One region of the Klebsiella planticola genome, then DNA from elsewhere that is predicted to be linked to it. Evidence: predicted binding sites of a transcription regulator. Region 1 holds the regulator's gene; each other region holds the start of a gene.
The links. The regulator Fur, encoded in region 1, represses iron uptake genes when iron is present. The targets are predictions, from matches to a motif close to ATAATAATGAGAACNACTATCAA.
Positions count from the first base shown of each region.

Region 2: the regulator Fur is predicted to act here: its motif matches at 2,917-2,939, upstream of MC50_RS18380 (TonB-dependent siderophore receptor).
Region 3: the regulator Fur is predicted to act here: its motif matches at 5,574-5,596, upstream of bfd (bacterioferritin-associated ferredoxin).
Region 4: the regulator Fur is predicted to act here: its motif matches at 6,555-6,577, upstream of MC50_RS01275 (Nramp family divalent metal transporter).

Region 1 covers NZ_CP026047.1:3,318,950-3,327,079, forward strand. Annotated here, with positions in the region: gene MC50_RS16005 (sugar phosphate isomerase/epimerase family protein) at 1-243, shown strand, start outside; gene MC50_RS16010 (Gfo/Idh/MocA family protein) at 253-1,425, shown strand; gene MC50_RS16015 (substrate-binding domain-containing protein) at 1,469-2,485, opposite strand; gene MC50_RS16020 (phytanoyl-CoA dioxygenase family protein) at 2,630-3,775, shown strand; gene fur (ferric iron uptake transcriptional regulator) at 3,838-4,290, opposite strand; gene fldA (flavodoxin FldA) at 4,583-5,113, opposite strand; gene ybfE (LexA regulated protein) at 5,263-5,556, opposite strand; gene ybfF (esterase) at 5,690-6,463, opposite strand; gene seqA (replication initiation negative regulator SeqA) at 6,647-7,195, shown strand; gene pgm (phosphoglucomutase (alpha-D-glucose-1,6-bisphosphate-dependent)) at 7,228-8,130, shown strand, end outside.
Region 2 covers NZ_CP026047.1:3,809,461-3,817,590, reverse strand. Annotated here, with positions in the region: gene mfd (transcription-repair coupling factor) at 1-323, shown strand, start outside; gene ldtC (L,D-transpeptidase LdtC) at 491-1,453, shown strand; gene bhsA (multiple stress resistance protein BhsA) at 1,668-1,925, opposite strand; gene MC50_RS18385 (TetR/AcrR family transcriptional regulator) at 2,175-2,810, shown strand; gene MC50_RS18380 (TonB-dependent siderophore receptor) at 3,055-5,241, shown strand; gene MC50_RS18375 (glycine zipper 2TM domain-containing protein) at 5,297-5,836, opposite strand; gene MC50_RS18370 (NAD(P)/FAD-dependent oxidoreductase) at 6,091-7,395, opposite strand; gene ycfP (alpha/beta hydrolase YcfP) at 7,636-8,130, opposite strand, start outside.
Region 3 covers NZ_CP026047.1:1,253,550-1,261,679, forward strand. Annotated here, with positions in the region: gene rpsC (30S ribosomal protein S3) at 1-576, opposite strand, end outside; gene rplV (50S ribosomal protein L22) at 594-926, opposite strand; gene rpsS (30S ribosomal protein S19) at 941-1,219, opposite strand; gene rplB (50S ribosomal protein L2) at 1,236-2,057, opposite strand; gene rplW (50S ribosomal protein L23) at 2,075-2,377, opposite strand; gene rplD (50S ribosomal protein L4) at 2,374-2,979, opposite strand; gene rplC (50S ribosomal protein L3) at 2,990-3,619, opposite strand; gene rpsJ (30S ribosomal protein S10) at 3,652-3,963, opposite strand; gene MC50_RS06165 (prepilin peptidase) at 4,343-4,810, shown strand; gene bfr (bacterioferritin) at 4,794-5,270, opposite strand; gene bfd (bacterioferritin-associated ferredoxin) at 5,344-5,538, opposite strand; gene tuf (elongation factor Tu) at 5,718-6,902, opposite strand; gene fusA (elongation factor G) at 6,973-8,130, opposite strand, start outside.
Region 4 covers NZ_CP026047.1:281,059-289,188, forward strand. Annotated here, with positions in the region: gene glk (glucokinase) at 1-394, opposite strand, end outside; gene MC50_RS01255 (ion channel protein) at 659-1,894, shown strand; gene MC50_RS01260 (alpha-keto acid decarboxylase family protein) at 1,891-3,552, opposite strand; gene mgrA (L-glyceraldehyde 3-phosphate reductase) at 3,730-4,722, shown strand; gene MC50_RS01270 (DUF2502 domain-containing protein) at 4,876-5,226, shown strand; gene MC50_RS01275 (Nramp family divalent metal transporter) at 5,276-6,514, opposite strand; gene MC50_RS01280 (NupC/NupG family nucleoside CNT transporter) at 6,861-8,063, shown strand; gene MC50_RS01285 (sensor domain-containing phosphodiesterase) at 8,106-8,130, opposite strand, start outside.

The sequences.
Region 1 (8,130 bases):
TTTCGTTCACCGGGAGACGGGCAGATCGACTTCGGGGCGATCTTTTCAAAACTGACCGGTTATGACTTTGACGGCTGGGCGGTTCTGGAATGGGAGTGCTGTTTTAAGAATCCGGAAGATGGCGCCCGGGAAGGGGCGCAGTTTATCGCGGAACACATCATCAAGGTGACCGATCAATCCTTTGATGATTTCTGTAAATCCTATGCCGATCGTTCGGTAAACCGAAGCATTCTCGGACTATAAGAGGGCAAAATGAGCAGACAAACTTTGCAGGGACGGCGTATTCGCTTAGGAATGGTGGGCGGCGGAGAGGGGGCTTATATCGGCGGAATTCATCGCTTTGCCGCCCGGCTTGACGATCGCTACGAGCTGGTGGCCGGCGCATTTGACGTCGATGCGGAAAGGGGACGGGCGTTTGCTCTCGACAATTTGATCGCCGAGGATCGTGCCTATACCGACTATCAGAGCATGGTTGCCGCCGAAGCGGCCCGCGAGGATGGTGTCGATATCATCGCTATCTGTACGCCGAATTTTACCCATTTCCCGATAGCCCGCGCCTGCCTTGAAGCGGGGATAGATGTCATTTGCGAAAAGCCGCTCACCACCACCCTGGCGGAAGCGGAGGCGCTGCAGGAGATCGTGGCGCGAACCGGGCGCTTCCTCGGCGTGACCTATACCTATTCGGGTTACCCGATGGTTGTGGAGGCGCGTGCGCGGATCGCGGCAGGGCTGCTCGGCAAGGTACGTACTGTACAGGTGGAATATCCGCTGGAGTGGATGGCCACCGGCGTGGAACTGAAGAATAATCAGCAGGCGGCCTGGCGGGTCGATCCGCTGAAAAACGGCCGCGGCGGATCGATTGGCGATATCGGTACCCACGCCTATCATCTGGCGGGCTATGTCACAGGGTTGAAGGCGCAGAGCGTGCTGGCTGACTTAGCCACTTTCGTTGAAGGCCGTGCTCTGGATGATAATGCCCATGTGCTGATCCGCTATGAAGGCGGCGCGCGTGGAATGCTGTGGTCTTCGCAGGTGGCGATCGGCTGCGCCAACGCGCTGCGTCTGCGGGTATTTGGCGAAAAAGGCAGTTTGATCTGGTCCCAGGAGCAGCCCAACGAACTGGTTTTCACTCCGTTAGAAGGGGTGACGCAAATCATTAAGCGCGGGCGCGCGGATCTGGATGCGCTCACGCAAGCGCGTACCCGCACGCCGCCGGGCCATCCTGAAGGCTATATCGAGGCGTTCAGCAACCTCTACAGCGGCTTCGCCGCAGCCTTGCATAGTCGTGAGGCGCAGCAGGCGCTCAGCCTGACGGGGGCCGCGGTACCGCAGGTGTATGATGGTCTTAAAGGCGTGGCGTTTGTCGAGGCGGTTGTCGACAGCCATGAGCAGGGGTCGCTGTGGGTCACGCCAGCATACCGCTGAGGCGATGTGGATGCGCACTCTTCACCGACTGCGCATCTTCCTTTCAGGTATACATATTGAACCGGGTGATGATGTTGATCCGTGAATAGGGTTTGAGCGAGTCGCCCTCAGGGATAAAACCGTGGAAGGCCAGCAAAGAGCGGAATGCGGTCTGCGCATCCAGCTGCAGATTGTGTTCTATCAGCGCATCGATTTTCCCCGCCTGCATCAGTGCCCGGTTTTCCCGGTCAAAATCATGGCCGATAAAGGTCTTTATGCGTCGGTTTCTCTCGGCGAAGGCGCGGATAATCCCCGCGTTACCGCCGCCGACGGTATAGACCGCTTCGGTATGCGGATGAGCATCAAGGTACTGGCACAGACAGGCGTACATCTGATGGTCAATGCCCAGTCCGCCGGCGACGACATTGATGCTGTTGCGCGGGGCAAACTGTTCAATTCCCGAGATAAATCCGGCAATACGCTCCCGCTCTCCGATGAAATCATTGCTGCCGGTGACGGCGGCGATTTGAGTGCTGTCGGCGCCCAGCCACTTTGACATCAAAAATGCCGCGGCTTTGCCCGCATCAACATTATCCATGCCGATGTAGCGCAGACGGGCGCTGGACGGAATGTCGGTGACGATGGTGACAACCGGCACGCGGCGTTTGAGCAAAGCGTCGATGGTGGAAACCAGCGAGGGGGAGTTCATGGCCTTTAAAATCACGCCGTGGCTGCTGAGCGCGCATTTTTTCAGCAGCGCGTTCATCTCTCGCTCGCTGATGTCCTCGTAACAGTGGAAGCGGAGCTGAATGCGAAAGGGGTTAAAGCTGGCTAACTGGCTGCTGAGCGCCTCCCTGACCAGCTCGCTAAAGCGTTCAGGGGTATGCATGATGACATCGAAATAGATCGTTCTTCCCTGGGCGAGCCCGGACTTTTGCAGCAGTTCCAGATCGGCCAGAGCCTGCTGAATGCGATGCAGCGTTTGCGGGTGTACCTGCCCCCGATGATGTAGCGCCCGGTCGATCGTGGCGAGACTCAGTCCTGACTGAGCGGCTATCTGCTTTTGGGTAAATTTTGCCATCGATCACATGAGGTTTTTATGAGGTGTTTTTGAGGTTCTTGATGTGGAGTCTAGCTGCTAAGTTATTTCTTAACAACGTTCGTTTTCGAGACGTTGAACAAAAAAATAACCGCCGTCTGGCACCCTTACCCCGTGGAGCTACTCATGACATCGCAATATTTTGTCCGACCCGATCGGGCCTCAGTTGAGGATTTCAACATCTTCTGTCAGCAGCAGGTGAACAAACAAGACTATCCGCTGGTCAGCGAAGTCGCTGAGGAAGTTCTGATTTACGACCATGACGTGTTAGCGCAGGCCGCGGCGACCAATAAACATGCGGTATTAAGCGAGCTACATCAGGGGCTCTCTTACGGTCCCGGCGTGCTGGTGGTACGCGGGCTTTATCAGGATATGGATGTCATCGACCGCGCTTCGGCGGTGTTTGAAACCATCATGGCCGATGAGTCTCGCACCCGGGTTCAGGCTGACCACTTTTCTCGCGCGGGGAACAATGGCCGGATCTGGAATGCGTTACAAAAGCTGGCGGAGCGTAGCCCGCAGACCTTCTGCGACTACTATGCTAATGAAATGCTTGGGTTAATTTGTCAGGCGTGGTTGGGACCTGCGTGGCGAATGACCGCTCAGGTTAACCAGGTACGCCCTGGCGGCGAAGCGCAGCAGCCCCATCGCGATTATCATCTCGGCTTTCAGCAGGGCGAGTTTGTTGCCGAGTTTCCCATCCCTGCGCAGATTCTGTCGCAGTATTTGACGTTACAAGGGGCGGTTGCGCACAGCGATATGCCGCTGGCGTCAGGGCCTACGCGCCTGCTGCCGTTTTCGCATCAGTATGAGCTCGGCTATATGGCCTACCGCCAGCCGGAGTTCGTCGACTACTTTAACCAGCACTATGTTCAGTTGCCGTTGCAAAAAGGCGACGGGCTGTTTTTTAACCCGGCGTTGTTTCATGCCGCCGGGAACAACACGACGACTGATCATGTTCGCACCGCTAATCTTTTGCAGATCTCCTCGGCGTTCGGCGTCCCGATGGAAGATGTGAACCATGAGCTGGTGTTGAAAAAAATCTATCCCCAGCTTCAGGACGGACAATATCGCGCGGGCGATTTTCAGGCGCTAATTGCCGTGGCTGCCCGGGGCTACTCATTCCCCACCAATCTTGATACCGACCCGCCATTAGGTGGAATGGTCCCGAAAACCCAACAGACTCTGGTGCGGGAAGCGCTGGCAAACCGGTGGGATGAGGAACAGTTTACTCGTGCTCTCGACGAGCATACCGCGCGCAGAAAAGGGTAGGCGTTTGCACATAAAAAAAGCCAACCGTCAGGTTGGCTTTTTGCGGTCCGCGCGGTGGGAAATTACTTTTCCAGCGCGTCGTGTGCATGTTCATCTTCGCGGCAGTCGCCTTCCGCACAGTGGCCGTAAAGATACAGGCTGTGGTTGGTCAGACGGATGCCATGGCGGTGGGCGATTTCACGCTGACGCGCTTCGATAGACTCATCGCTGAATTCGATCACTTTGCCACAATCGAGGCAAATAAGGTGATCGTGATGGTGCTGCTGGGTCAGTTCGAAAACAGATTTACCGCCTTCGAAGTTGTGACGAGTCACAATGCCAGCATCATCAAACTGGTTCAGCACGCGATAAACAGTAGCGAGACCAATTTCTTCACCCATGTCGATCAGGCGCTTGTATAAATCTTCCGCACTGACGTGATGGTTATCCGGTTCCTGCAGGACTTCCAGGATCTTTAATCGTGGAAGTGTGACTTTCAGGCCAGCCTTCTTTAATGCGGTATTGTTGTCAGTCATGCGGAATCTGTCCTGTTGCTAAACGATCTACTTCCATCAGCGGAAGTAATACAGAGAATCACCCGATGCAATGCGTCTCATTATAGAACTGCCATCGTTAAATGAAAACTGCAAGTATCGGGCCTTGTATGCTGTCAAAAACGAGGTCCCAGCTACAAACTGCGTCACCTGACCTCGTTAAATCAGAGGACATTGTACAGATATGTGATTAAAAGTTAAAAACTTGTAGCTATTAGTTTGATTGCTTCTATCTATTAATGCGGCGAAATTTAACGGTAACGCCGCACAATCATCAGGCGTTTTTGATTTCTTCGAGATGCAGCTCTTCAGAGACCTGCTTAACCCACTTAGTCACGCGTTCGTTGGTCAGCTCCGGCTGGCGGTCTTCATCGATAGCCAGACCGACGAAGTGATCGTCATCCGCCAGGCCTTTAGAAGCTTCAAAATGATAGCCCGCAGTCGGCCAGTGGCCAACGATGGTGGCGCCGCGCGGTTCAATGATGTCGCGGATGGTGCCCAGCGCGTCACAGAAGTATTCCGCGTAGTCTTCCTGATCGCCGCAGCCAAACAGCGCAACCAGTTTACCGTTAAAGTCGACCTCTTCCAGCGTCGGGAAAAAGTCATCCCAGTCGCACTGAGCTTCACCGTAGTACCAGGTCGGAATGCCGAGCAGCAGGATGTCGTAGGCTTCCAGATCTTCTTTGCTGCTCTTGGCAATGTCGTGAACATCAGCAACATCTTTACCAAGCTGCTTCTGAATCATTTTTGCAATATTCTCGGTGTTGCCCGTGTCGCTGCCAAAAAAGATGCCGATGATTGCCATGAGTAAAATAACCTCTTGAAACTTAATGATGTGGTAGTGGCGTAATGCCCGCAGATAACGGCAATCATAGCAGAACAGGAGAGGGCGCGGAAACAGCAATCACGCCCGACTGCACACTCTGCTACATGAAAGTGTTTTTTTGAGGATTTTCAGGCTTTATCCCGGCTGTGCAGGGTTGCCAGCTGGTTCATCAGCATCTCTTCGATCAAATCGCTGCGGTTCATATTGCGAGCTTCCGCCAGTTCGTTGAGCGCATCAACCGCTTCAGCGTTGAGTTTTAACTCCACACGCTTCAGGCCGCGAACTTTATCGCGTTTGAGCTGATTGCGTTTATTTATGCGCAGTTGTTCATCGCGCGAAAGCGGATTGGTCTTTGGTCTACCCGGGCGACGCTCGGTTGCGAACAAATCTAATGTCGTACGGTCCGTTTGTTCTTTTGCCATGATTCAGAGTGACTTCGGGGAAACAAGTTGCCGGGCTATAGCCGACACAGATAGCGCGCCATAATACATCAGGCGAACCGCTGCGCCAACGACCGCGGGCATTCTGCAGCGCGGTCGGGCAGTTTTTAGCCAGTTAAGCCTGCAAAGCGGTCAGATAGCGACGAATGGCGCGCAGGACGGCTTCCGGTTTCTCCGCATGTACCCAGTGGCCGGCGCCGGCGATGACGTGCGCCCGCGCCTGTGGGAACTGGGCGAGCAGGGTATCGCGATAGTCATCGGTGACGTAGGGGGAGTTGCCTCCCGGGATGAACAGGGTTGGATGAGGCCAGGCAGGAACCGTTTGCCAGCCCACGATGTGCGGATATTGATCCCATAACACCGGCACGTTGAAGCGCCACTGGCCATCAACGAAGGATTTCAGCAGAAACTGAATCACGCCTTCTTCCTGTAGATGTTCGCGCATCACCGTGGCCGCCTGCTGACGGGACGCGGCGCCGGCGTCGGTGACGGCATTGATGGCGTTGAAAATTTCATCATGACGGCGCACGTGATAGTCCACCGGAGCAATATCAATGGCGACCAGGCCTGCGATGCGCTCCGGCGCCAGCGCGGTGAGCGCCATGACCGCTTTTCCGCCCATCGAATGACCAATAAAGGTGGCTTTCTCTATCTGCCGATCGTCAAGAGTATCGAGCAGATCCTGCGCCATCGCCGCGTAGGTCATCTCCGGCGAACGGGGAGAAAGACCGTGGTTACGCATATCAACCTGCAAAATATCGTAGTCGTTCACCAGGTCGCGGGCGAGGATGCCCAGGTTGTCGAGACTGCCAAACAGACCGTGGACCAGGACAACCGGGGAATTATTGTGCGGATTTTGTGCAGATTGCGTGCGGCTATTTAATTTCATGGCAAAGTTCTTTTTTTCGCTTCGTCGGGTTAGGGTATTATGTTGGACATTCTGCCATCCGGCTGCAAGACCCAGAGCTATCTGAGTTTTACCGCCATCCTGGTTTGACGCTATCCGCGGTCAGGATTTGTCCTTATAATCCTGACAACTTGTATTCAGAATAAGATATCGCACTGGATTAAGATGAAAACAATTGAAGTTGATGATGATCTCTATCGCTATATTGCCAGCCACACCCAGCATATTGGCGAGAGTGCATCCGACATTTTACGGCGCATGCTGAAATTTTCCGCCGTTTCCCAGACTGCCGCACCGGCTGTAAAAACCGCGCCGGCGCCGGCAGCGACGCCTGCCGTCGAAGCGAAGCCCGTGAATCCGGCGAAAGATAAAGTCCGCGCGATGCGCGAGCTGCTGTTATCTGATGAATACGCCGAACAAAAACGCGCGGTGAACCGCTTCATGCTGGTCCTGACCACGCTGTACTCCTTAGATAACAAAGCGTTTGCTGAGGCCACCGAGTCTCTGCACGGGCGCACCCGCGTTTACTTTGCCGAAGATTCGCGGATCCTGCTAAAAAGTGGTAACCAGACCAAACCCAAACAGGTTCCTGGTACACCGTGGTGGGTTATCACCAATACGAATACCGGTCGTAAGTGCAGCATGATCGAACACATCATGCAGTCGATGCAGTTCCCAGCGGAATTAATTGAGAAGGTCTGCGGCACGATCTAGTTTTATTCACCTTGCATCAGAAGGATCAGGCAATGGCAATCGATAAGCGTGCGGGTCAGCCTGCACAACAGAGTGATTTGATTAACGTCGCTCAGCTGACCGCGCAGTACTACGTACTGAAGCCGGAAGCGGGCAACGCGGAGCATGCGGTGAAGTTTGGCACCTCTGGCCATCGTGGCAGCGCAGGGCGCCATAACTTCAATGAGCAGCATATTCTGGCGATCGCTCAGGCGATTGCGGAAGACCGCGCGAAGAACGGGATTACCGGTCCCTGCTACGTGGGTAAAGATACCCACGCGCTCTCCGAACCGGCCTTTATTTCGGTTCTGGAAGTGCTGGCAGCCAACGGCGTTGATGTTATCGTGCAGGAAAACAACGGTTTCACCCCGACGCCGGCCATTTCCAATGCCATCCTGGTGCACAACAAAAAAGGCGGTCCGCTGGCGGACGGCATCGTGATTACGCCGTCGCATAACCCGCCGGAAGATGGCGGTATCAAGTACAATCCGCCGAACGGCGGCCCGGCGGATACCAACGTCACCAAAGTGGTCGAGAATCGCGCTAACGAACTGCTGGCCTCGGGTCTGCAGGGCGTCAGGCGCCTCTCCCTCGACGCGGCACTGGCATCCGGTCATGTCAAAGAGCAGGATCTGGTGCAGCCGTTTATCGAAGGACTGGCGGATATCGTCGACATGGCGGCGATTCAGAAAGCCGGCCTGAAGCTCGGTGTCGATCCGTTAGGGGGTTCCGGTATCGAATACTGGAAACGCATCGCCGAGTACTACAAACTCGATCTGACTATCGTCAACGATCACGTCGATCAAACCTTCCGCTTTATGCACCTTGATAAAGACGGCGCCATTCGCATGGACTGCTCTTCGGAGTGCGCGATGGCAGGGCTGCTGGCGCTGCGCGATAAGTTCGATCTGGCGTTC
Region 2 (8,130 bases), 490 kb from region 1:
TTAAAGTCGAACTGATTGACCGCTTTGGCCCGCTACCGGATGCGGCGAGAAACCTGCTGGATATCGCCCGCCTGCGTCAACAGGCGCAGAAGCTGGGTATCCGTAAGCTGGAGGGCAATGAGAAAGGTGGCGTGATTGAGTTCAATGAAAAGAACAACGTCAACCCGGTGTGGCTGATTGGCCTGCTGCAAAAACAGCCTCAGCACTTCCGCCTGGATGGCCCGACGCGGCTGAAGTTCATGCAGGAACTTGGCGAGCGTAAAACGCGGATGGAGTGGGTTCGCCAGTTTATGCGTCAGTTAGAAGAGAACGCAACCGCTTAATCGCAGCGCGGAGGCGGTGCCCGTCACCGTCTTCCGCGCCTTTTTCTTCCTTCACGGTCACACCCGGTAAACTTTACAAACATTTTGCAATTCACCAGGGTTTCCCCACAGAGACCCGCGCGATAATCCCCGTCTGTTTCCTCATAAAAAATAACCACTTATTTATTATGGCTACTTTCGTATCGCGTTTTTCACTGTGGCTGGCAATGGCGGCCGTTGCTGGCGTCCTGGCCCTCCCTGCCCGCGCCAATACCTGGCCCTTACCGCCTTCAGGTAGCCGCCTCGTCGGGCAAAATCAGTTTCACGTCGTCCAGAATGACGGCGGTTCGCTGGAGGCTATCGCCAAAAAATACAACGTGGGCTTTCTGGCATTGCTTCAGGCAAATCCCGGCGTCGATCCTTACGTTCCGCGTGCCGGCAGCGTACTGACCATTCCGCTGCAGACCCTACTGCCGGAAGCGCCGCGCGAAGGGCTGGTGATCAACCTCGCCGAGCTTCGCCTCTACTACTACCCGCCGGGGAAAAATGAGGTCACCGTCTACCCTATCGGTATCGGCCAGTTAGGAGGGGATACCCTTACTCCGACGATGATCACCACCGTCTCCGACAAGCGCGCAAATCCAACCTGGACGCCGACGGCGAATATTCGCGCACGGTATAAAGCGATGGGAATAGAACTCCCGGGCGTAGTACCTGCCGGGCCGGATAACCCGATGGGGCACCATGCTATCCGCCTTGCGGCCTACGGCGGCGTCTATCTGCTGCACGGCACGAATGCCGATTTTGGCATCGGAATGCGCGTAAGCTCCGGCTGTATCCGCCTGCGCGATGACGACATCAAAACCCTGTTTAACCTCGTTACCCCAGGGACGAAAGTCAATATTATCAATACGCCAGTAAAAGTCTCCGTGGAGCCTGACGGCAGGCGTCTGGTGGAAATCCATCAGCCGCTGTCCAAACACTTAAATGACGATCCGCAGACGCTGCCGATAGTCCTGAATAGCGAGATGTCGGCGTTTAAGCAGGCCGCGCAGACCGACCAGACGGTGATGGATCGTGCGATGGCGCTGCGTTCGGGTATGCCGATTGACGTTACCCGTCATCACAATACTGGCGAACAGTCATTGTAAGCGCTTAGACAGAAATAAAAAAACCGCCCCGGGGGGCGGTTTTTTTATGGGATAACAAACGGGGTAAAACGATAGTGCGACGCTTCGCGGTTTCATAAAGGGGTGAAAACCGCGTCACGTAAGTGGCATAACAGGGAACAACTTACTGCTCGCGGCCTGATAAAGGGGTCAGGGGTCGCGTTTTGTCAGTGGCATGACAGGGGTAAAACGAAACTTATTTGTAGATAACCGCAGTGCCATGCAGGGTGTTTGGACCCGTTACTGAGGTGATACGGAAAGAGGTGGCGCCCATTTCTTCCGCTTTCTGCGCCAGCTGGTCTTCCAGCGAGCCCAGGTTTGTCCCGGCGGAGGCAGAAACGGTACCGATTTTGTGTTGGCCGGCAGGTGTGGACTGCACTTCAACAGCCGCGAAGCTGGCGAAAGAAAGAGAGCTCAGCACGGCGGCAAGCGTCAGCGTTTTGATGTTTTTCATGATTATTATACCTATGCAGATGATTTTTTTAGTAGGGTCGTAAGAATTAACTTAACGATCGATAGGTAAATAATAATGTGACCTATATCACACGTCAATGAATTTTTATAACGATCGTTTATTTATTTATAAACAACTTAAAATTCATACATATATGAATTATTTATTTTTGCGGGTTCAGCGCTGGAAGGTTGTAAGGTTTATTTTTATAATGCCTCTTCAACAAACCAACATAGGTACAGCGGCATCATGACAACTGACGTTCAAAGTTGCACAAAAAAAAGCCGTGGCCGACCCAAAGTGTTCGACAAGGAAGCGGCGCTGGATAAGGCTATGGCACTTTTCTGGCAGCACGGCTACGAGGCAACTTCTCTTGCCGATCTGGTGGAGGCGACCGGGGCAAAAGCACCGACGCTGTACGCTGAGTTCGTCAACAAGGAAGGGTTATTTCGCGCGGTTCTGGATCGCTATATTTCACGTTTTGCCGCCAGACATGAAGCGCTGTTGTTTGCCGAAGAAAAATCAGTTGATCAGGCGCTGCGAGACTATTTCACCGCCATTGCCACCTGCTTTACCAGTAAAGACACGCCGGCAGGCTGTTTTATGATCAATACGTCCGCGGCGCTGGCGGCATCATCTACCGCGATCGCCAATACCATTAAGTCGCGGCACGCGATGCAGGAACAAACGCTGACCCAGTTCCTCCAGCAGCGGCAGCTGCGCGGCGAACTGCCGCAAAACGGCGATGTGCGACAGCTGGCGCAGTTCTTAAACTGCGTGTTGCAAGGGATGTCCATCAGCGCACGCGAAGGGGCTGATTTCACCAGGCTGATGCAAATCGCCGATACCACCCTGCGGCTGTGGCCGCAAATCCTCCAGCACTAATCTGCGCTTCCCCGGTGACAATCGCCACCGGGTTTTCCCCTGTCTTTCCTGATTAACCCCAGTTTTACTCATGTTTTCACACTGTTACGTATCAATTTTGTTGTAAATGATATTGATAACAATAATCACTACGTGCAAAATCCGCTTTTAAGTTTTTCTGCTTATTTCCATCTGTAACAACCGATGCGCCCGCATCGAACACTAAAAACAACATGACTGCAGTTAACTCATAAAAGGAATGCGTATGAACAAGCGTCTCTGGGTGCTTAACCCACTGCTGCTGGCCACCGCCCTGCCCGCCTTTGCCGCGCAGGCGGAAGAAGAAAACATTATCGTTAGCGCCAACCGAACTCACCGCACCGTCGCCGAAATGGCGCAAACCACGTGGGTTATCGAAGGTCAGGAGATAGAACAACAGGTTCAGGGAGGAAAGGAGTTCAAAGACGTCCTGGCCCAGTTGATTCCCGGAATTGATGTCAGCAGCCAGGGACGAACCAACTACGGAATGAACATGCGTGGACGGGCCATCGTGGTGCTGATCGACGGCGTTCGCCTCAACTCTTCCCGTACCGACAGCCGTCAGCTCGACGCTATCGACCCGTTCAACATTGAGCATATTGAAGTCATCTCCGGCGCCACTTCGCTGTATGGCGGCGGCAGTACCGGCGGCCTGATCAATATCGTGACCAAAAAAGGGCAGCAGGAACGCCAGGTGGATCTGGAATTAGGCGGCAAAAGCGGATTTGCCAACAGCAACGATCACGACGAACGCGTGGCGGCGGCGGTCAGCGGCGGCACCGACCATGCTTCCGGACGGTTATCGGTGGCTTATCAGCGCTTTGGCGGCTGGTATGATGGCAATAACGATGCGCTGGTCCTCGATAATACGCAGACCGGCCTGCAGCACTCGGATCGCCTCGATGTCATGGGCACCGGCACCATCAACATCGACGATAACCGTCAGCTGCAGCTGGTGACGCAATACTATAAAAGCCAGGGCGATGATTACGGCCTGTATCTCGGCAAAAACATGTCGGCCGTCACCGGTGAGGGCAAAGCCTATACCACCGACGGGCTTAATTCCGACCGCGTTCCTGGTACCGAACGGCATCTGATTAGCCTGCAATACTCCGATGCCGATTTCTATGGCCAGAATCTGGTCAGCCAGATCTATTATCGCGACGAGTCGCTGACCTTTTACCCCTTCCCGACGCTCACCAAAGGTCAGGTCAGCAGCTTCTCCTCATCTAAACAGGATACCGATCAGTACGGTGCGAAAATTACCCTCAACAGCCAACCGCTTGACGGCTGGGATCTGACCTGGGGGCTGGATGCCGATCATGAGACCTTTAATGCCAACCAGATGTTCTTCGATCTGAACACTTCGATGGCGTCAGGCGGCCTGCACAACGAGTCAATCTACACGACAGGACGCTACCCGGGCTACAGCATTACAAACCTGGCGCCGTTCCTGCAAAGTAGTTATGACCTGAATGATATTTTCACCCTGAGCGGCGGCGTGCGCTATCAATGGACGGAAAACCGGGTTGATGATTTTGTCGGCTACGCCCAGCAGCAGGATGTCGCCAGCGGCAAAGTGAACTCGGCCGATGCCATCCCGGGCGGTAAAACGGATTATGATAACTTCCTGTTTAACGCCGGTATTGTCGCCCACCTCACCGACCGCCAGCAGACCTGGTTTAACTTCTCGCAGGGCGTCGAGCTACCGGACCCGGGTAAATACTATGGTATCGGCAAATACGGCGCGGCGGTCAACGGCAACTATCCCCTGCTGTCGAGCGTCAACGTGGGTGATTCGCCGCTGCAGGGGATCAAAGTCAACTCCTACGAACTGGGCTGGCGTTACACCGGCGATAACCTGCGCACGCAGCTGGCGGCATACTACTCCACCTCGGACAAAACCATTGTCGTTAACCGCACCGATATGACGATCGACGTCCAGTCCGACAAGCGGCGTATTTACGGCGTGGAAGGGGCCGTCGATTACTTCTTCCCGGATAGCGACTGGAGCACAGGTGCGAACTTCAACGTGCTGAAATCTCAGGTGAAGAGTGACGGTAGCTGGCAGAAATGGGATGTGACTCTCGCTTCGCCATCTAAAGCCACCGCCTGGGTCGGCTGGGCGCCGGATCCGTGGTCGCTGCGCGTGCAAACCCAGCAGGTATTCGACCTGAGCGATGCCAGCGGTAATAAGCTCGACGGCTATAATACCGTAGACTTTATCGGCAGCTATGCGCTCCCGGTGGGCAAACTGACCTTCAGCATCGAGAACCTGCTGAACGAAGACTATGTCACCATCTGGGGACAGCGCGCCCCGCTGCTCTACAGCCCGACCTACGGCAGCAGTTCACTGTATGAATACAAAGGTCGCGGCCGTACCTTTGGCCTGAACTACGCCGTCAGCTTCTGATAAAAAAAGCCCCTCAGCCTGAGTGCAGGAGGGGCAAATAACAGTCACGTCTTTTTTACGCTTTGTTGTTGAGGACCAGCTGGCCGTTACTGTCCAGCGGAATCTGCGTCCCGGGATCGTGTTCCATGCGGATTTTTCCCTGCTGTTCGCCAATTTTGTAGGTCACATCGTAGCCCAGCATTTTATCCGACTTGTCATACACCGTTTTACAGCGCTGCTGCGTGGTGGTGTAGGTATCCCCTTCCTGCATCGAACCCTGAATCTGGTTACCGGCGTAACCGCCGCCCAGAGCGCCCACGACGGTCGCCACGCTGCGACCACGACCGCCGCCAAACTGATGGCCGATGACCCCGCCGGCAACGGCGCCAAGAACGGAGCCGGCGATGCGGTTTTCATCCTGCACCGGACGACGATGGGTCACGGTGACGTTACGGCATTCCTGACGCGGAGTTTTTACGGTCTCTTTTATCGGTGTACTGGACACCACTTGCGCATATTGCGGGCCACGATCTAAGACGTTAAGACCAGCGACAGCTGCAACACCCAGCGCGGCAGCCACGCCAATCCCTATACCCGCCAACATTGATTTATTCACGGGGTATCCTCCCTTGTTGCTGATAGAAACAATTTTGCTATCGACCCGGGGACCTTGCAAATGAGAAAGCGGATGAAAAATGCGGGGAAAAGCGGCAAACGGAGTGGATTCAGAGGAATCCGAGATGTTATGCGCGAAATGGCAGACAGAAATTCTGTCATTGAGCCGGCAAGGAGATTACCGGCTCAATGTTCACCTTGTTACCATCCCAAACGGGCCTGGCGGCACAATCCGGGAACGAGGCAAACAGACTATCAGTGCAGCTTCAGACGGGGACGAATGATGCGGTTGATGCGCCCTACCAGCATCATCAGACCGGTCTTGCAGTAGCCGTGCAGCGCAATCTGGTGCATACGGTACAGAGAGATATACACGAAACGCGCAATACGTCCTTCGACCATCATGGAACCGCGCATCAGGTTGCCCATCAGGCTCCCCACGGTCGAGTAGTTGGAGAGCGAAACCAGCGAACCGTGATCTTTATAGACGTAGGGCTTCAGCGGCTTGTCTTTCATCTGCGCCAGAATATTATTCAATGCGCAGGTCGCCATCTGGTGAGCCGCCTGGGCGCGCGGTGGCACAAATCCACCTTCCGGACGCGCGCAGGATGCGCAGTCGCCGATCGCATAAATATCCGGGTCGAGCGTCGTTTGCAGCGTTGGCTGAACCACCAGTTGGTTAATACGGTTGGTTTCCAGACCGCCGATCTCTTTCATAAAGTCCGGCGCTTTGATCCCCGCCGCCCAGACCATCAGGTCGGCATTAATGAACTCGCCGTCTTTGGTGTGCAGACCGTTGGCATCGGCGCTGGTCACCATGGTTTTCGTCAGGACGCGTACACCAAGCTTTGTCAGTTCATTGTGAGCGGCGCTGGAAATACGCGGCGGCAGAGCAGGAAGAATGCGCTCACCCGCTTCAACCAGAGTCACGTTCAATGCCTCGTTAGTCAGCCCTTTGTAACCGTAGCTGTGCAGCTGTTTCACCGCGTTGTGCAGCTCAGCGGAGAGCTCAACGCCGGTAGCCCCGCCGCCCACGATCGCGATATTGACTTTGCCGTTGGCGCCGAGGTTAGCCGAGTATTTCAGGAACAGGTTCAGCATTTCCTGATGGAAACGGCGTGCCTGGTGCGGGTTATCAAGGAAAATACAGTTCTCTTTGACGCCCGGAGTATTAAAGTCGTTAGAGGTACTGCCCAGCGCCATCACCAGCGTGTCGTACGGCAGCTTACGCTCGGCGACCAGCAGCTCGCCCTTCTCGTCACGCAGCTCGGACAGCGTAATGGTTTTCGCTTCACGGTTAATATCCGCCACTGAACCCAGCTGGAACTGGAAACCGTGGTTGCGGGCGTGGGCCAGATAGCTCAGCGCATCGACGCCTTCATCGAGCGAACCGGTCGCCACTTCATGCAGCAACGGCTTCCACAGATGGCTATGATTACGATCCACCAGCGTGATTTTCGCTTTTTTGCTACGCCCCAGCTTTCTCCCCAGCTGAGTCGCCAGTTCCAGTCCACCGGCACCGCCACCTACGATTACGATTTTTTTCAATGGTGTAGTCACGAGACCCCCTAAAAATATTAACCAATTGTTAATTAAAAGTTATATAAATAGCTCTTATTTAACAACAAGTTACAGCAGTGAAACCATTCAGCGAAATTGAGAATACCATGAACGGGTCATTGGTCATACCAAAATTGATATGCATCAAGTTTTACCGCCTGTTTTTTAACCATGCCATCCCTGGCGCCATAAAAAAAGCCCGCCGTATTCACATACGGCGGGCCGGAGTCCAGGAGCGGTTCAGCCTAGCGTCTTAAAGGCTTTTATCCGCTGCAGATGGGGGGAGATGTTTTTGAATTTGTGGGTCTGCTCATTATCCCAGATGATTTCATAGTAGTGATGCAGCAGGTCAGCGGAACGCTGGCTGTCCAGCGCTTCGTCCTGGCGGGAGAGTATCACCAGACAACGATCGCGGTTTTTCTCGCGGAAGTTGTTGACGCACTTGGTCCCGATATCAGCATACTCTTCAGGCCTGTCGATCTTACCTTCCATGTTTTCTGCGGGAAACAGATTGGGGTTAAAAATGGCCTGACGCACATCGCAAAGGAAACCGATCCGTTCCGCCCAATAGCCGCCCAGACCGACGCCGCAAATCAGCGGCCGATCGTCAGTATTAAGCTGCAGCATTTTATCGACTTCTTTTAACAAGTGCTGCATATCATGTTTTGGGTGCCGCGTGCTGTAGCTTATCAGACGCACATCGGGATCGATAAACTGCAGCTGCAGCACTTTCTC
Region 3 (8,130 bases), 2.1 Mb from region 1:
AGTGGTGTGCGCTTCAGAGGTGTTGTAGTCGATGTCAGCACGCAGAGTGTGCAGCGGTACGCGACCTTCACGGTACCATTCGGTACGTGCGATTTCCGCGCCGCCCAGACGGCCGCTAACTTCAACTTTGATACCTTTAGCGCCCAGACGCATTGCGTTCTGTACAGCACGCTTCATCGCACGACGGAACATAACGCGACGTTCCAGCTGAGAAGTGATGCTGTCAGCAACCAATTTAGCGTCCAGTTCTGGCTTACGAACTTCGGCGATATTGATCTGTGCAGGAACGCCAGCGATATCCGCTACGACCTTGCGCAGTTTTTCTACGTCTTCGCCTTTCTTACCGATAACGATGCCCGGGCGAGCAGTGTGAATAGTCACACGGATGCTCTTAGCCGGACGCTCGATAACGATACGAGATACGGACGCTTTAGCCAGTTCTTTAGTCAGGAACTGACGTACTTTAAAATCGCTGTCCAGGTTGTCAGCGAATTCTTTGGTGTTCGCGAACCAGGTAGAGTTCCATGGTTTGACAATACCCAGGCGAATACCATTAGGATGTACTTTCTGACCCATTGCTAGTCTCCAGAGTCTCAGCGATCGGACACAACCACAGTGATGTGGCTGGTGCGCTTCAGGATGCGATCTGCACGACCTTTCGCACGCGGCATAATGCGCTTCATGCTCGGGCCTTCGTCTACGAAAATTTTCGCAACTTTCAGATCGTCAATGTCAGCGCCATCGTTGTGTTCAGCGTTAGCAATGGCAGATTCCAGTACCTTCTTGACCAGTACAGCAGCTTTCTTGTTGGTGTAGGTCAGAATATCCAGGGCCTGCGACACTTTCTTACCGCGAATCAGGTCAGCTACAAGGCGAACCTTCTGAGCAGAAGAACGAGCATGGCGATGTTGAGCTAAAGTTTCCATCTCTTCCTCCTACCTTATTTCTTCTTCGCTTTTTTATCAGCAGCGTGGCCGCGATAAGTACGAGTCGGTGCGAATTCACCCAGTTTGTGACCAACCATTTCGTCGGAAACAAAAACTGGAACGTGCTGACGACCATTATGGACAGCGATGGTCAAACCGATCATGTTAGGAAAGATCGTTGAACGACGGGACCAAGTGCGCAGGGGCTTCTTGTCTCCGCTTTCCACCGCTTTCTCTACCTTCTTCAGCAAGTGCAGGTCAATAAAAGGACCTTTCTTGAGAGAACGTGGCATGGCTTATCCTCTAAAATTATTTGCTACGGCGACGTACGATGAATTTATCAGTACGCTTGTTGCTGCGGGTCTTCTTACCTTTGGTCTGCAGGCCCCACGGGGATACCGGGTGCTTACCAAAGTTACGACCTTCACCACCACCATGTGGGTGGTCGACTGGGTTCATCGCAGTACCGCGAACGGTAGGACGAACACCACGCCAGCGTGCAGCACCTGCTTTACCCAGTACGCGCAGCATATGCTCAGCATTGCCAACTTCGCCCAGAGTCGCGCGGCAGTCTGCTTCGACTTTACGCATTTCACCAGAACGCAGACGCAGGGTGACATAAGCACCGTCACGAGCAACGATCTGAACGTAAGTACCAGCGGAACGAGCCAGCTGACCGCCTTTACCTGGTTTCATTTCTACGTTATGAACGGTAGAACCAACCGGGATATTGCGCATCGGCAGGGTGTTGCCTGCTTTGATTGCAGCATCAACGCCAGACTGAATCTGGTCGCCAGCTTTCAGGCCTTTAGGGGCCAGGATGTAACGGCGTTCGCCATCTTTGTACAGAACCAGCGCGATGTTCGCGGAACGGTTCGGATCGTACTCAAGACGCTCAACAACTGCCGGGATACCATCTTTGTTGCGTTTGAAGTCAACAATACGGTAAGCCTGCTTGTGGCCACCACCGATATGACGGGTGGTGATACGGCCATTGTTGTTACGACCACCGGATTTGCTGTTTTTTTCCAGCAACGGAGCAAAAGGTTTGCCCTTGTGCAGCTCAGGGTTAACCACTTTAACAACGTGGCGACGACCCGGAGATGTCGGTTTACATTTAACAACTGCCATTGTATTACTCCTCCGACTTACTCAGCGCCGCCAACGAAGTCCAGATTCTGGCCTTCTTTCAGGGTGACGTAAGCTTTTTTCCAGTCGCTACGACGACCGATACGCTGTCCGTGACGTTTAACTTTCCCTTTAACTACCAGGGTGTTAACGACTTCGACTTCGACTTCAAACAGTTTCTGCACAGCAGCTTTGATTTCTGCTTTGGTCGCGTCTTTAGCAACTTTGAGAACGATGGTGTTTGTTTTTTCCATCGCAGCAGACGCTTTTTCAGAAACGTGCGGTGCACGCAGCACCTTCAGCAGACGTTCTTCACGAATCATGCCAGCATCTCCTCAACTTGCTTAACAGCATCAGCAGTCATTACGACTTTGTCGAAGGCGATCAGGCTAACCGGGTCGATACCAGTTGCATCGCGTACGTCAACCTTGTGCAGGTTGCGCGCAGCCAGGAACAGGTTCTCGTCCAGCTCACCGGTGATGATCAGCACATCTTCCAGAGCCATGTCTTTCAGTTTCTGTGCCAGCAGCTTAGTTTTAGGCGCTTCAACAGAGAACTTCTCGACAACGATCAGACGATCCTGACGTACCAGTTCGGACAGAATGCTTTTCAGCGCGCCGCGGTACATCTTTTTGTTAACTTTTTGACTGTGGTCCTGCGGACGAGCAGCGAAGGTTACGCCACCGGAACGCCAGATCGGGCTCTTGATAGAACCTGAACGCGCACGGCCGGTACCTTTCTGGCGCCACGGCTTTTTGCCTGAACCAGTTACTTCAGCACGAGTCTTCTGAGCACGAGTACCCTGACGAGCACCAGCTGCATAAGCAACAACAACCTGGTGTACCAGCGCTTCGTTGAAATCACGACCGAAGGTAGTTTCGGAAACAGTCAGCGCGCTCTGCGCGTCTTTCAATACTAATTCCATTGCTATCTCCTCACGCCTTCACAGCTGGTTTAACGATCAGGTCGCTACCGGTTGCACCCGGGACAGCACCTTTAACCAGCAGCAGGTTGCGCTCAGCGTCAACACGTACTACGTCCAGGCTCTGAACGGTGACACGCTCATTACCCAGCTGACCTGCCATTTTCTTGCCTTTGAACACTTTGCCCGGAGTCTGGTTCTGACCGATAGAACCCGGAACGCGGTGGGACAAGGAGTTACCGTGAGTAGCGTCCTGGGTACGGAAGTTCCAGCGCTTAACGGTACCAGCAAAACCTTTACCTTTAGAGGTACCGGTTACGTCAACTTTTTTAACGTCAGCAAACAGTTCAACGCTAATGCTCTGACCTACGGTGAATTCTTCGCCGTCAGCAAGACGGAATTCCCACAGACCACGGCCAGCTTCTACGCCAGCTTTAGCGAAGTGACCAGCTTCCGGCTTGGTTACACGGTTAGCTTTTTTAGCACCGGTGGTAACCTGAATTGCGCGGTAACCATCGTTAGCCAGGTCTTTGACCTGAGCAACACGGTTTGCTTCAACTTCGATTACGGTTACTGGGATAGATACGCCATCTTCAGTGAAGATGCGGGTCATGCCCACTTTTTTACCGACTAAACCAATCATTGTTTCAACCTCTCAATCGCTCGATGACCTGATTAACCCAGGCTGATCTGCACGTCTACACCGGCAGCCAGATCCAGACGCATCAGAGCATCAACGGTTTTCTCAGTTGGCTCAACGATGTCAACCAGACGCTTGTGAGTGCGGATTTCGTACTGATCGCGCGCATCTTTGTTGACGTGCGGAGAAATCAGAACGGTAAAGCGCTCTTTGCGGGTCGGCAGCGGGATCGGACCACGGACCTGCGCACCAGTGCGCTTGGCAGTCTCGACGATTTCCGCGGTTGATTGATCGATCAGACGATGATCAAACGCTTTAAGACGGATACGGATTCTTTGGTTCTGCATGAGACCAGAGCTCCAATTATTTATAGACGAAATGGTTACTCCTCATACCCATTACGATTGATGGGAGAGTGTAACCGTTCTTACATAGTTCCCCAATTGGGAACATTGTTTGATAGCTAAAAGCTCTATCAGGGTTCATATCGAACCAGCCTGCCAATTTTGACAGGCCCGCGCATTATACGCAAATTCGGGCTCGACGCAAGTGCTGCATACAAAATCAGCAATCATTTTTGCGTGCTGCGGCGGGCGGGCATTGAAAGTCGTGAAAACTGAGGTAATACCGTGGATAGCGCCTCGCGATAATGAATGCGGACCTTTGCCATCCATCTCTTTTTCGACCAGACTCCGCGCATATCTCCATCGCCAGGTAACCTCACCGATGATGCCCCCCTTATTACTGGTCTATAGCGGTTTATCCCTCGCCCTCTGCTGGTACGATCTGCGCTACGGCCTGCTTCCCGATCGCCTGACCTGCCCCCTGCTCTGGAGCGGGCTGCTCTATTATCTATACTACGCTCCACTACGGCTGGAATATGCCGTTGGCGGCGCCATCGGCGGCTATCTGGCTTTCACTTTACTCTATTGGCTCTATCGGGGGATTCGCGGTTATGAAGGGCTCGGCTATGGGGATGTCAAATTTCTGGCCGCACTTGGCGCGTGGCACGGTTGGCCAATGCTGCCGCAGCTGGTTTTTTTGGCGACTGTCTTCGCCGGGGGAGTCATGCTGCTAGTGATAATTCTCGGGAAAGCACCGGGGTCATTGAACAACCCGCTGCCTTTTGGCCCTTTTTTGGCTGCAGCGGGTTTTTGGTGCGGATGGCAAACGCTAGTCAGTCAGCCACTTTGATTTGTGACTGGAGATAGTTTTGCAGTCCTAATTTACCAATCAGATCCAGCTCCGTTTCCAGCCAGTCAATATGGCCTTCTTCGTCCGTCAGGATTTCAATAAGCATGTCACGACTGACATAGTCATGGACGCTGTCGGCATAAGCGATCGCTTCACGTAGGTCTTTTGCGCCTTCGAGTTCCAGTCGCAAATCAGATTGCAGCATCTCTTCGACATCTTCACCGATGCCCAGTTTGCCAAGATCCTGTAGATTGGGGATACCTTCAAGGAAGAGAATTCGCTCGATATACTTATCGGCGTGTTTCATTTCATCGATGGATTCATGATATTCAACATCATTGAGGCGCATCAGGCCCCAGTTCTTGAACATTCTGGCGTGAAGAAAGTACTGATTTATTGCGACAAGCTCATTTCCCAACAATTTATTGAGATAACTTATGATTTTGACATCACCTTTCATTATATAGTCCCTCCGCTTCCACTTATTGAAGCGTAGTTCGGGCTATAAAGATGTCAAAGAAAAGCCTGAGCTCTTAAGCGCTCTCCTGGTATTCCGGCATGCGAGTTAATTCATCTTCCATAATCTCACGGGCAGCACGGACACATTTACCGCATTGATTTCCAACAGGAATAAATTTGCGCAATTGCTGAAAAGACTGTGGATGAAATTGACGTACGGCCTGACGAATTTTTTTATCGTTTACACCATTACACAAACAAACGTACATACCGACTCCCGTTCAATTTATGCTCAAAAGTGTAAATGAGAATAGTTATAATTACAATAGTGAGTTGATTAAATACGCAAAGAGATACTCTTTTTTCGTACAAACATCATTCTGGTCAACGCCAGATAACGGGCAGCAAAAAGGGCGCCGAAGCGCCCTTTTTCATTCAGAACTAATAATTAGCCCAGAACTTTAGCTACAACGCCCGCGCCAACGGTACGGCCGCCTTCACGGATTGCGAAACGCAGACCGTCGTCCATCGCGATCGGGTGAATCAGGGTAACAACCATTTTGATGTTGTCGCCCGGCATTACCATCTCTACGCCTTCCGGCAGTTCGATGGTGCCAGTCACGTCAGTTGTACGGAAGTAGAACTGCGGACGGTAGCCTTTGAAGAACGGAGTATGACGGCCGCCTTCGTCTTTGGACAGAATGTACACTTCAGATTCGAACTTGGTGTGCGGCTTGATAGAGCCCGGCTTAGCCAGTACCTGACCACGTTCGATTTCTTCACGTTTGATACCACGCAGCAGAACACCAACGTTCTCACCAGCACGGCCTTCGTCCAGCAGTTTGCGGAACATTTCAACGCCAGTACAGGTAGACTTAGCAGTCTCTTTGATACCAACGATTTCAACTTCTTCGCCCACTTTGATGATACCGCGCTCTACACGACCGGTAACAACGGTACCACGACCGGAGATGGAGAATACGTCTTCGATCGGCAGCAGGAACGGCTTGTCAATCGCACGCTCTGGTTCCGGGATGTAAGAATCCAGGTAGCCAGCCAGTTCGATGATTTTCGCTTCCCAGTCTGCTTCGCCTTCCAGCGCTTTCAGAGCGGAACCACGAACGATCGGAGTGTCGTCGCCCGGGAAGTCGTACTGAGACAGCAGCTCACGAACTTCCATTTCAACCAGTTCCAGCAGCTCTTCGTCATCAACCATGTCGCATTTGTTCAGGAACACGATGATGTACGGAACGCCTACCTGACGACCCAGCAGGATGTGCTCACGAGTCTGCGGCATCGGGCCGTCAGTCGCAGCAACAACCAGGATCGCGCCATCCATCTGAGCAGCACCGGTGATCATGTTTTTAACATAGTCGGCGTGGCCCGGGCAGTCTACGTGTGCGTAGTGGCGAGTCGGGGTGTCATATTCAACGTGAGAAGTGTTGATGGTGATACCACGAGCTTTTTCTTCCGGTGCGTTATCGATCTGGTCGAATGCACGAGCAGAACCACCGTAGGTTTTAGCCAGAACGGTAGTGATTGCAGCGGTCAGAGTAGTTTTACCATGGTCAACGTGGCCGATAGTACCGACGTTGACGTGCGGTTTTGTACGTTCAAATTTTTCTTTAGACACGGCTATATTCCTTACTATAGCGCTCTCCCCTTCAGGAGAGAGCACGGGATTTTGGTTTTAACCCTACGGCTTATTTACCACGGGCTTCAATTACGGCCTGAGCAACGTTGTTCGGCGCGTCATCATACTTCAGGAACTCCATGGAGTAAGAAGCACGACCTTTGGTCAGGGAACGCAGCTGAGTTGCATATCCGAACATTTCAGACAGCGGAACTTCAGCGTGAATCACAACGCCAGTCACGTTGGATTCTTGACCACGCAGCATACCACGACGACGGCTAAGGTCACCGATGACGTCACCAGTGTTCTCTTCCGGAGTTTCTACTTCAACCTTCATGATCGGCTCAAGCAGAACTGGTTTCGCTTTCTTAAAGCCATCTTTGAAGGCAATAGAAGCGGCCAGTTTAAACGCCAGTTCAGAGGAGTCAACGTCATGGTAAGAACCGAAGTGCAGACGCACGCCGAGATCAACTACCGGGTAACCTGCCAGCGGACCAGCTTTCAGCTGTTCCTGGATGCCTTTATCAACGGCCGGGATGTATTCGCCAGGAATTACACCACCTTTGATGTCGTTGATGAACTCGTATCCTTTCGGATTTGAGCCCGGCTCCAGCGGGTACATGTCGATCACAACGTGACCATACTGACCGCGACCACCAGACTGCTTGGCATGTTTACCTTCGATATCGGTAACTTTCGCACGAATCGCTTCGCGGTAAGCAACCTGAGGTTTACCGACGTTCGCTTCAACGTTGAATTCACGCTTCATACGGTCAACGATGATGTCGAGGTGCAGCTCACCCATACCGGCGATAATGGTCTGGTTAGATTCTTCGTCAGTCCATACGCGGAATGACGGGTCTTCTTTCGCCAGACGACCCAGAGCCAGACCCATTTTTTCCTGGTCAGCTTTGGTTTTCGGTTCAACAGCGATGGAGATTACCGGCTCAGGGAATTCCATACGCTCCAGAATGATCGGGTGATCCGGGTTACACAGGGTGTCACCAGTAGTCACGTCTTTCAGACCGATAGCAGCAGCGATGTCGCCCGCGCGAACTTCTTTGATCTCTTCACGTTTGTTAGCGTGCATCTGTACGATACGACCGAAACGCTCACGTGCAGATTTCACGGAGTTCAGGATGGTATCACCAGAGTTAACCACACCGGAGTAAACGCGGAAGAAGGTCAGGTTACCCACGAACGGGTCGGTAGCGATTTTAAATGCCAG
Region 4 (8,130 bases), 2.5 Mb from region 1:
CGGCGATAGGTTTCCCCTCTACCGGCGTCGTGCCGCCAAACTGAATCAGATGCTCAGCCTTCAGCATCGGGATCGCCATCGAAACTGCCGTAAAATCGTTGATGATCTCCAGATGTGAGAACCCGAGGTTCTTTTTCATCTCGGCGATGGAAAAGGCCCACGTATGGTTGGTCATCGCCACCCAGTCACCGGTGATCGGGCAGGCGATGGCGATGCAACCGTCTTCAACCTCAACGCCCCGCTCGTCAAGATAGACGCGGACAACGGCTTCAAGACTGGGGTAATCGAGCCCGGAATAGGTTTTTGCCTGGGAAATCTCCCCGCTTGCCATATCGCATAATGCCAGTCGGGCATTGGTTCCGCCGACGTCTCCTACTAAAGCAAATTTTGTCATTCCGTTACGGCTCCACTAAAGTCAAAATGATTCTTTTGGCACACTGTAAATTCATGATGCCTTAACAACAACGACCAACGTATAAGTGCCCACAGTTTAGCGACCTATGTCACATTTAGGTTGTAATCTGTGCAAAATGATTCTCAACGCACTGCAAGATCGTCAGGCATAGCCATCAGTTTATCGTTTCAGCACCATTTGCATCGACGCCCCTCAGAGGCACGGGCAAAATCGTGCTTCACAACCTTTAAAAGGAAATTTTTCATGCTGCATCCGCGCGCCAGAACGATGCTGTTGTTATCGATACCCGCCGTGATTATCGGTATCGCTTCCAGCCTGGTATTGATTGTGACGATGAAGATTGCAGCCATATTGCAGCATGTTATCTGGTCCAGCGTGCCGTTGAGTTTAGGCATCGAAGCCAGTGGCCAGCTGTGGACTATCGCCGTACTCACGCTAACCGGTATTGCCGTGGGACTGGTGGTACGTTTTAGCCCCGGGCATGCCGGGCCAGACCCGGCCACCGAATCGTTAATTGGCGCTCCCATCAGCACCGGTGCGCTGCCGGGTCTGGTCGCCGCGCTGGTATTAGGTCTCGCGGGCGGGGTCAGCCTCGGGCCTGAGCATCCGGTCATGGTGATGAATATCGCCCTTGCCGTCGCGATCGGCTCTCGCCTGTTCCCCCGCGTCAGTTCGCTGGACTGGACCATTCTTGCCGCCTCCGGCACGATCGGCGCGCTGTTTGGCACCCCGGTAGCCGCCGCGTTGATTTTTTCGCAAACCCTCAACAGCAGCAACGATGTGCCGCTGTGGGACCGGTTGTTCGCGCCCCTGCTGGCGGCAGCGGCGGGTGCCCTGACTACGGATCTGTTCGTCCATCCTAATTTCTCGTTGCCCATCCCCGTTTATCCGCAAATGCATTTCGTGGATATCTTAAGCGGCGCTATCGTGACGCTTATCGCTATTGCCGTAGGAATGGTGGCCGTCTGGTGCTTGCCGCGGCTGCATGCGTTGATGAACCGTCTGAAAAATCCGGTGCTGACGCTGGGTCTCGGCGGCCTGCTGCTGGGGATTCTCGGCGCTGCCGGCGGACATATTACGTTGTTTAAAGGCCTGGAGGAGATGCAGCAAATCGCCTTAAGCCAGACCCTGACGGCCGGCGACTTTTTGCTGATTGCGCTGGTGAAGCTGGCGGCGCTGGTGATCGCCTCCGCCAGTGGTTTTCGCGGCGGGAGAATATTCCCCGCGGTCTTCGTCGGCGTGGCGCTCGGCTTTATGCTGCACGCCCATGTCGAGGCCGTTCCGGCCGCGATCACGGTCTCCTGCGCCATCCTGGGCATGACTCTGGTGGTAACCCGCGATGGCTGGCTCAGCCTGTTTATGGCGGCGGTCGTCGTGCCGGATACGACGCTGCTACCGCTGCTGTGTATCGTGATGCTCCCGGCCTGGCTGCTTTTGGCCGGGAAGCCGATGATGATAGCCAGGCGACGAAACGACTAGACGCGGCTGTTTCTCTCTTCCAGAGCCTGGGTTACCGCGCGCAGGAAGTCAGGAATATCCATTTTGGGCAGCATGACCTCCACCAGCGTCAGCTTATCGGAGCCAATACTGTCGGCCATCGCCTCTTCAAGCTCTTCCGTGCGCGTCACGCGCCAGCATCGGGAAGGAACATTGGGGGCGAAGGCTCCCGGCAAGCGGTTCCAGTCCCACAGCGCAATATCGTTATAACGCTGCTCCGGACCGTGAATCGCTCGTTCAACCGTATAACCCTCGTTATTAAGCAGCAGGATCAGCGGGTTCTGTTTATCGCGTAGCATCGACCCCAGCTCCTGGATCGTCAGCTGAGCTGCCCCGTCGCCCACTATCAGCACCACCCGTCTGCCCGGCGCTGCGGTTTGGGCGCCGTAGGCGGCCGGTAAAGTAAATCCTATCGATCCCCATAGCGGCTGGACCAGCAGGGTGGCGTCGGAGGGCAGCTTGAGCGCCGCAACGCCGAAAGCCGCGGTTCCCTGATCGGCAAGAATAATATCCCCGGGACGCAGCTGCTCTTGTACGGTACTCCAGAAACTGCTCTGCGTCAGGCTGCCGCCCGTCATGCTTTCCACCTCCGGCGCAGAGCAGTCTGGCAACCTCCACTCTGCTGACAGGCTGGCAGACAGAATCATTAACTCCTTAAGGGCTTGATCCATCGGAATACGGCTGAACCAGTGGTCGCCCACTCTGACGGCAAAAGGCTGAATTTCAATCGTGCGTTCAAGGGGTAAATGCTGGGTAAATCCGGCAGTGATGGTGTCGGTGAAGCGGGTTCCAACGCAGATGATCGTATCGGCGTTTTCGATTGCCTCACGCGTTTGCGGCGCGCTGGCGATACCGCTATAGGTGCCGACAAAGCCAGGCTGCTGCTCATCAAACAACCCTTTTCCCATCAGCATCGTGGCGCAGGCAATCGGCGTTTTCGCCACCCACATCCGTAGCGTATCTTGCAGACCATAGCGCTGGGCGAGGAAATCCGCCAGCAATGATACCTGCCGACTGCTGCGCAGCATCTGCCCGGCATGCTCACGGAATCCGGCCAGCTGATTCTCATCCGCAGGCGGCCCTTCGATCGCCAGACGACGAGCGGGCGGCGTCGCTTTTGCTTTCGCCACATCGGCAGGTAACATCAGATAACCGGGGCGATGGTGGGTGAGCATCTCGCTCAGCACGCGATCGATTTCGTGGCAGGCATTCCCCGCCGTCAACGTAGCCTGCGTGCAGGTGATCTGCTCGCTCATCCGCGCAAAGTGCGTGAAGTCGCCATCCCCCAGCGTATGGTGCAGCAGTTCTCCGCGCTGCTGGGCCCCGGTGCCAGGCGCGCCGACGATATGTAGCACCGGAATATGTTCCGCATAGCTACCGGCCACGCCGTTAAGCGCGCTCAGCTCACCGACGCCGTAGGTCGTCAACAGCGCCCCGGCGCCTTTGATGCGCGCATACCCGTCGGCGGCGTAAGCTGCATTCAGCTCATTCGCACAGCCAACCCATCCCAGCGCTTCGTGCGCGATGACGCGGTCGAGGAATTGTAAATTGTAATCTCCAGGTACGCCAAACAAGCGGTCTATGCCGCAATCTACGAGACGATCCAGCAGATAATCGCCAATGGTGTAAGTCGGTTGCATCTCCATACTCCTCTTCCCGTTGCAGGTGATCTGAGTATTGAATAAGCGATCCAACTGTCCAGATAGCGGTCAATAATCGGGGTGGAAAGCAAAATTTACGCCTTTGAAGTGTGTACTCCGCGCTGAACATTCTTTAGTGTAAACGTATACACAACCTGTTCTATCTGCGGAGGAAGTATGGTTTACCAGGCAAATGCGGCACGATATCAAACGATGGAATACCGCCGTTGTGGCCGGAGCGGATTAAAACTCCCGGCCATTTCACTCGGCCTCTGGCACAATTTTGGCGACGAAACGCGGGTGGAAACCAGCCGTCAGCTGCTGCGACATGCCTTTGATCTTGGCATGACCCATTTTGATTTAGCCAACAATTACGGGCCGCCCCCGGGCTCGGCGGAAAGCAATTTCGGCCGCATCCTGCGCGAGGACTTTTTACCCTGGCGCGATGAACTGATTATCTCCAGTAAAGCCGGCTACACCATGTGGGACGGCCCTTATGGCGACTGGGGATCGCGTAAATACCTGGTCGCCAGTCTCGATCAAAGCCTGAAGCGGATGGGGCTGGAGTACGTTGATATCTTCTATCATCACCGCCCGGATCCCGAAACACCGTTACAGGAAACCATGCGTGCGCTGGACCATCTCGTGCGCCAGGGCAAGGCGCTGTATGTCGGGCTTTCCAACTATCCGCTTGAGCAGGCTGCCGAAGCGGTGCGCATCCTCAATGACCTCGGAACACCGTGTCTGATTCATCAGCCTAAATATTCCATGCTCGAGCGCTGGGTTGAGGACGGACTGCTCGATTTTCTGCAGGCTGAAGGGGTGGGAAGCATCGCGTTTTCACCGCTGGCGGGCGGTCAACTCACCGACCGCTATTTACAGGGTATTCCGGCAGACTCCCGCGCCGCCAGCGGCAGTCGCTTCCTGCAAGCGGAGCAGTTAACCGAGGCGAAGCTCGAGAAGGTTCGTCAACTGGACGCGCTGGCCGGGGCCCGCGGGCAAAAGCTCTCACAGATGGCGCTGGCCTGGGTTTTACGGGAAGAGAAAGTGACTTCAGTCCTGATTGGCGCCAGTAAAACCACCCAGCTTGATGATGCCGTGGGTATGCTGGCGAATCGCCATTTCAGCGCCGAAGAGTGTGCGGCAATTGACGCCATCCTTGCGGCGTAAACTCAATTTTACTTTAGCAAAAAGTGCTCTTATCCGCGATTTAGGAGTTCATCCAATGCTGCGGGGCTTTACCGCCCCGTAATATCACGTTAACAGGCCCAATGAGCGCCAATATCATCCGGTGCTCAGGCCCCGATCGTGAAGGAGAAGAGTATGTTCAGGTCACTGATTCTGGCTGCGGTGCTTTTGGCCTCAGCGCCACTGGTTGCAAATGCCGGAGAGATCACCCTGCTGCCATCTGTAAAATTACAAATAGGCGATCGTGATAATTACGGTAACTACTGGGACGGTGGCGGCTGGCGCGACCGTGATTACTGGCGTCGTCACTATGAATGGCGCGATAACCGCTGGCGTCATCACGATAACGGCTGGCATCGCGGCTGGGATAAACGTAAAGCCTACGAACGTGGCTATCGCGAAGGCTGGAATGACCGCGATGACCGACGCGGCGGCTGGGGTCGCGGACCAGGCGGCGGTCGCGGCCACGGTCATGGCCATCATTAATCAAAAAGGGGAGCCAGATGGCTCCCCTTTTTGATGGCTATCGACATGATTACAGCCCGAAGATCGTGCCGACCAGCAGCCAACCATTGAGCAATACCACAACGCCAACAATCGCCCACCCCGTCCGTTTCACCCACAGGGTATTGACCAAATCCCCCATCAGCTGCGAATTACTGGTGAAAATCAGCAGCGGGACCAGCGCCAGGGCGATCCCAAAACTCAGCAGTACCTGGCTCATCACCAGAATTCTCGTCGGGTCCAGTCCCATCATAATGACAATAAACGAAGGCAGCATCGTTACCGCACGACGAAACCACAGCGGAATATGGAAGCGAATAAAGCCCTGCATGACGACCTGTCCTGCCAGCGTTCCCACCACCGTCGATGACAACCCTGCGGCTACCAGACTCAGGCCAAAGATGGTGGCTGCCGCGTGGCTTAACAGCGGTTCCAGCGTCAAATATGCCTGATCCAGGTCGGCAATCCCCGTGTGGCCATTAAAGTGAAATGCGGCGGCGGCGGTGGCCATCATCGCCAGGTTAACAAACCCGGCAATGGTCATCGCTATCGCAACGTCCCAGCGGGTGGCGTGATAACGCTCTTTTCGCGTACCGTCGTGCAGATTCTGCGTTAACGACGAGTGTAAATAGATGACGTGTGGCATGATCGTCGCGCCGAGCACGCCGGCGGCAAGGAACACGGCTTCACCGTTTGGCAAACTCGGGACGATCATCCCTTTCGCCAGCGGCGCCAGCGCCGGTTGGGAGAAAATCAGCTCCACAATGTAGGCGGCTGCAACAAACAGCAGTAAACCACCGATCGCTTTTTCCAGCGGCTTTTGCCCGCGACGCTGCAGCATCAGGATTAAGAAGGTGGCAATCCCGGTTAATATTGCTCCCTGCAGTAACGACACGCCAAGAATCAGCTTAAAGCCAATGGCCGCCCCAATAAATTCGGCGAGGTCGGTAGCCATGGCGATAATTTCCGCCTGCACCCAGTAAAACCACACCACCGGGCGCGGATAGTGATCGCGAATCTGTTCCGCCAGGTTTTTACCCGTAGCAATACCGAGCTTTGCCGATAGCACCTGAATCAGCATCGCCATCAGATTTGCCCATACCACTACCCACAGCAGCTGGTAGCCAAAGCTGGCGCCAGCCTGAATATTGGTGGCGAAGTTGCCGGGATCGATATATCCAATGGCAGCAATGAACGCAGGCCCCATCAATGCGAGCTTCATCTTGCGCGCTGCGCGACCGCTGCTATTCTCAACGCGACTGCTAGTCATTTTCTGCCTCTGAAATATAGCCTTTGCTATGTTTTATGTTATCAAAATGCGAATGATTATCAAGTTCATTTAGGAAGATGATCATTATTGCTTTGATAGGGGGAAACGATAGCGGCTAACAACGAAAAAAGTGGCATTGATGAATTCGCATCTCGCCAGTTCACAGATTAGTACAATCTAAGCAACTTTTAAAACCTTTACGCTACATAACAAAAATGTATGTTTGATCACTAATTTGGTGATTGGTCACAGTTCATTGCAATAGTGTGGATTTGATCTCGTTTTCTTTAGTCTTGTTACATAGAATGTGCACAGAAATTTAACCTGCCTCATATTTGGAGCAAATATGGACCGCGTCTTGCATTTTATCCTCGCGATCGTAGTGGTGGCTATACTGGCCCTTCTGGTCAGCCATAACCGTAACCAAATTCGTATTCGTTATGTTATTCAATTACTTGTCATTGAAGTTTTGCTGGCATGGTTCTTCCTGAACTCTGATATCGGTCTGGGTTTTGTGAAAGGCTTCTCCGAGATGTTCGAAAAACTTCTCGGCTTTGCAAACGAAGGGACAAACTTCGTTTTCGGCAATATGAATGACAAAGGCCTGGCTTTCTTCTTCCTGAAAGTTCTCTGCCCTATCGTCTTTATCTCTGCGCTGATCGGTATTTTGCAGCATATTCGTATCCTGCCTGTGGTCATTCGCGCCATTGGTACCGTGCTGTCCAAGATTAACGGCATGGGCAAACTGGAATCATTCAACGCCGTCAGTTCCCTGATTCTGGGCCAGTCAGAAAACTTTATCGCCTATAAAGATATTCTGGGCAAAATGTCGCGCAACCGGATGTACACCATGGCTGCAACCGCGATGTCGACCGTCTCCATGTCTATCGTCGGTGCCTACATGACGATGCTGCAGCCTAAATATGTCGTGGCTGCGCTGGTGCTCAACATGTTCAGTACCTTTATTGTCCTGTCGCTGATTAACCCGTATCGCGTCGAAGAAAGCGAAGAAAACCTGCAGATGTCCAACCTGCATGAAGGTCAGAGCTTCTTTGAAATGCTGGGTGAATACATTCTGGCCGGCTTTAAAGTTGCCATTATCGTTGCTGCAATGCTGATCGGTTTCATCGCCTTGATCTCCGCGCTGAACGCCCTGTTCGCTACCGTTACCGGCTGGTTTGGCTACAGCATCTCCTTCCAGGGGATCCTTGGCTACATCTTCTATCCGGTGGCCTGGGTGATGGGCGTCCCGGCAGGGGAAGCGCTGCAGGTGGGCAGTATTATGGCCACTAAACTGGTGTCTAACGAATTTGTGGCGATGATGGATCTGCAGAAAATTGCCAGCACGCTTTCTCCACGCGCTGAAGGCATTATCTCTATCTTCCTGGTCTCCTTCGCCAACTTCTCCTCTATCGGGATTATTGCCGGGGCGATTAAAGGCCTGAACGAAGAACAGGGTAACGTGGTATCCCGCTTTGGTCTGAAGCTGGTTTACGGTTCGACTCTGGTGAGCGTGCTCTCGGCGTCTATCGCCGCACTGGTTCTGTAAGCTGACAAGATGATAAAAAAAGCCGGGCTTGCCCCGGCTTTTTTACGCCCGCAGCTCACTGAGCGGC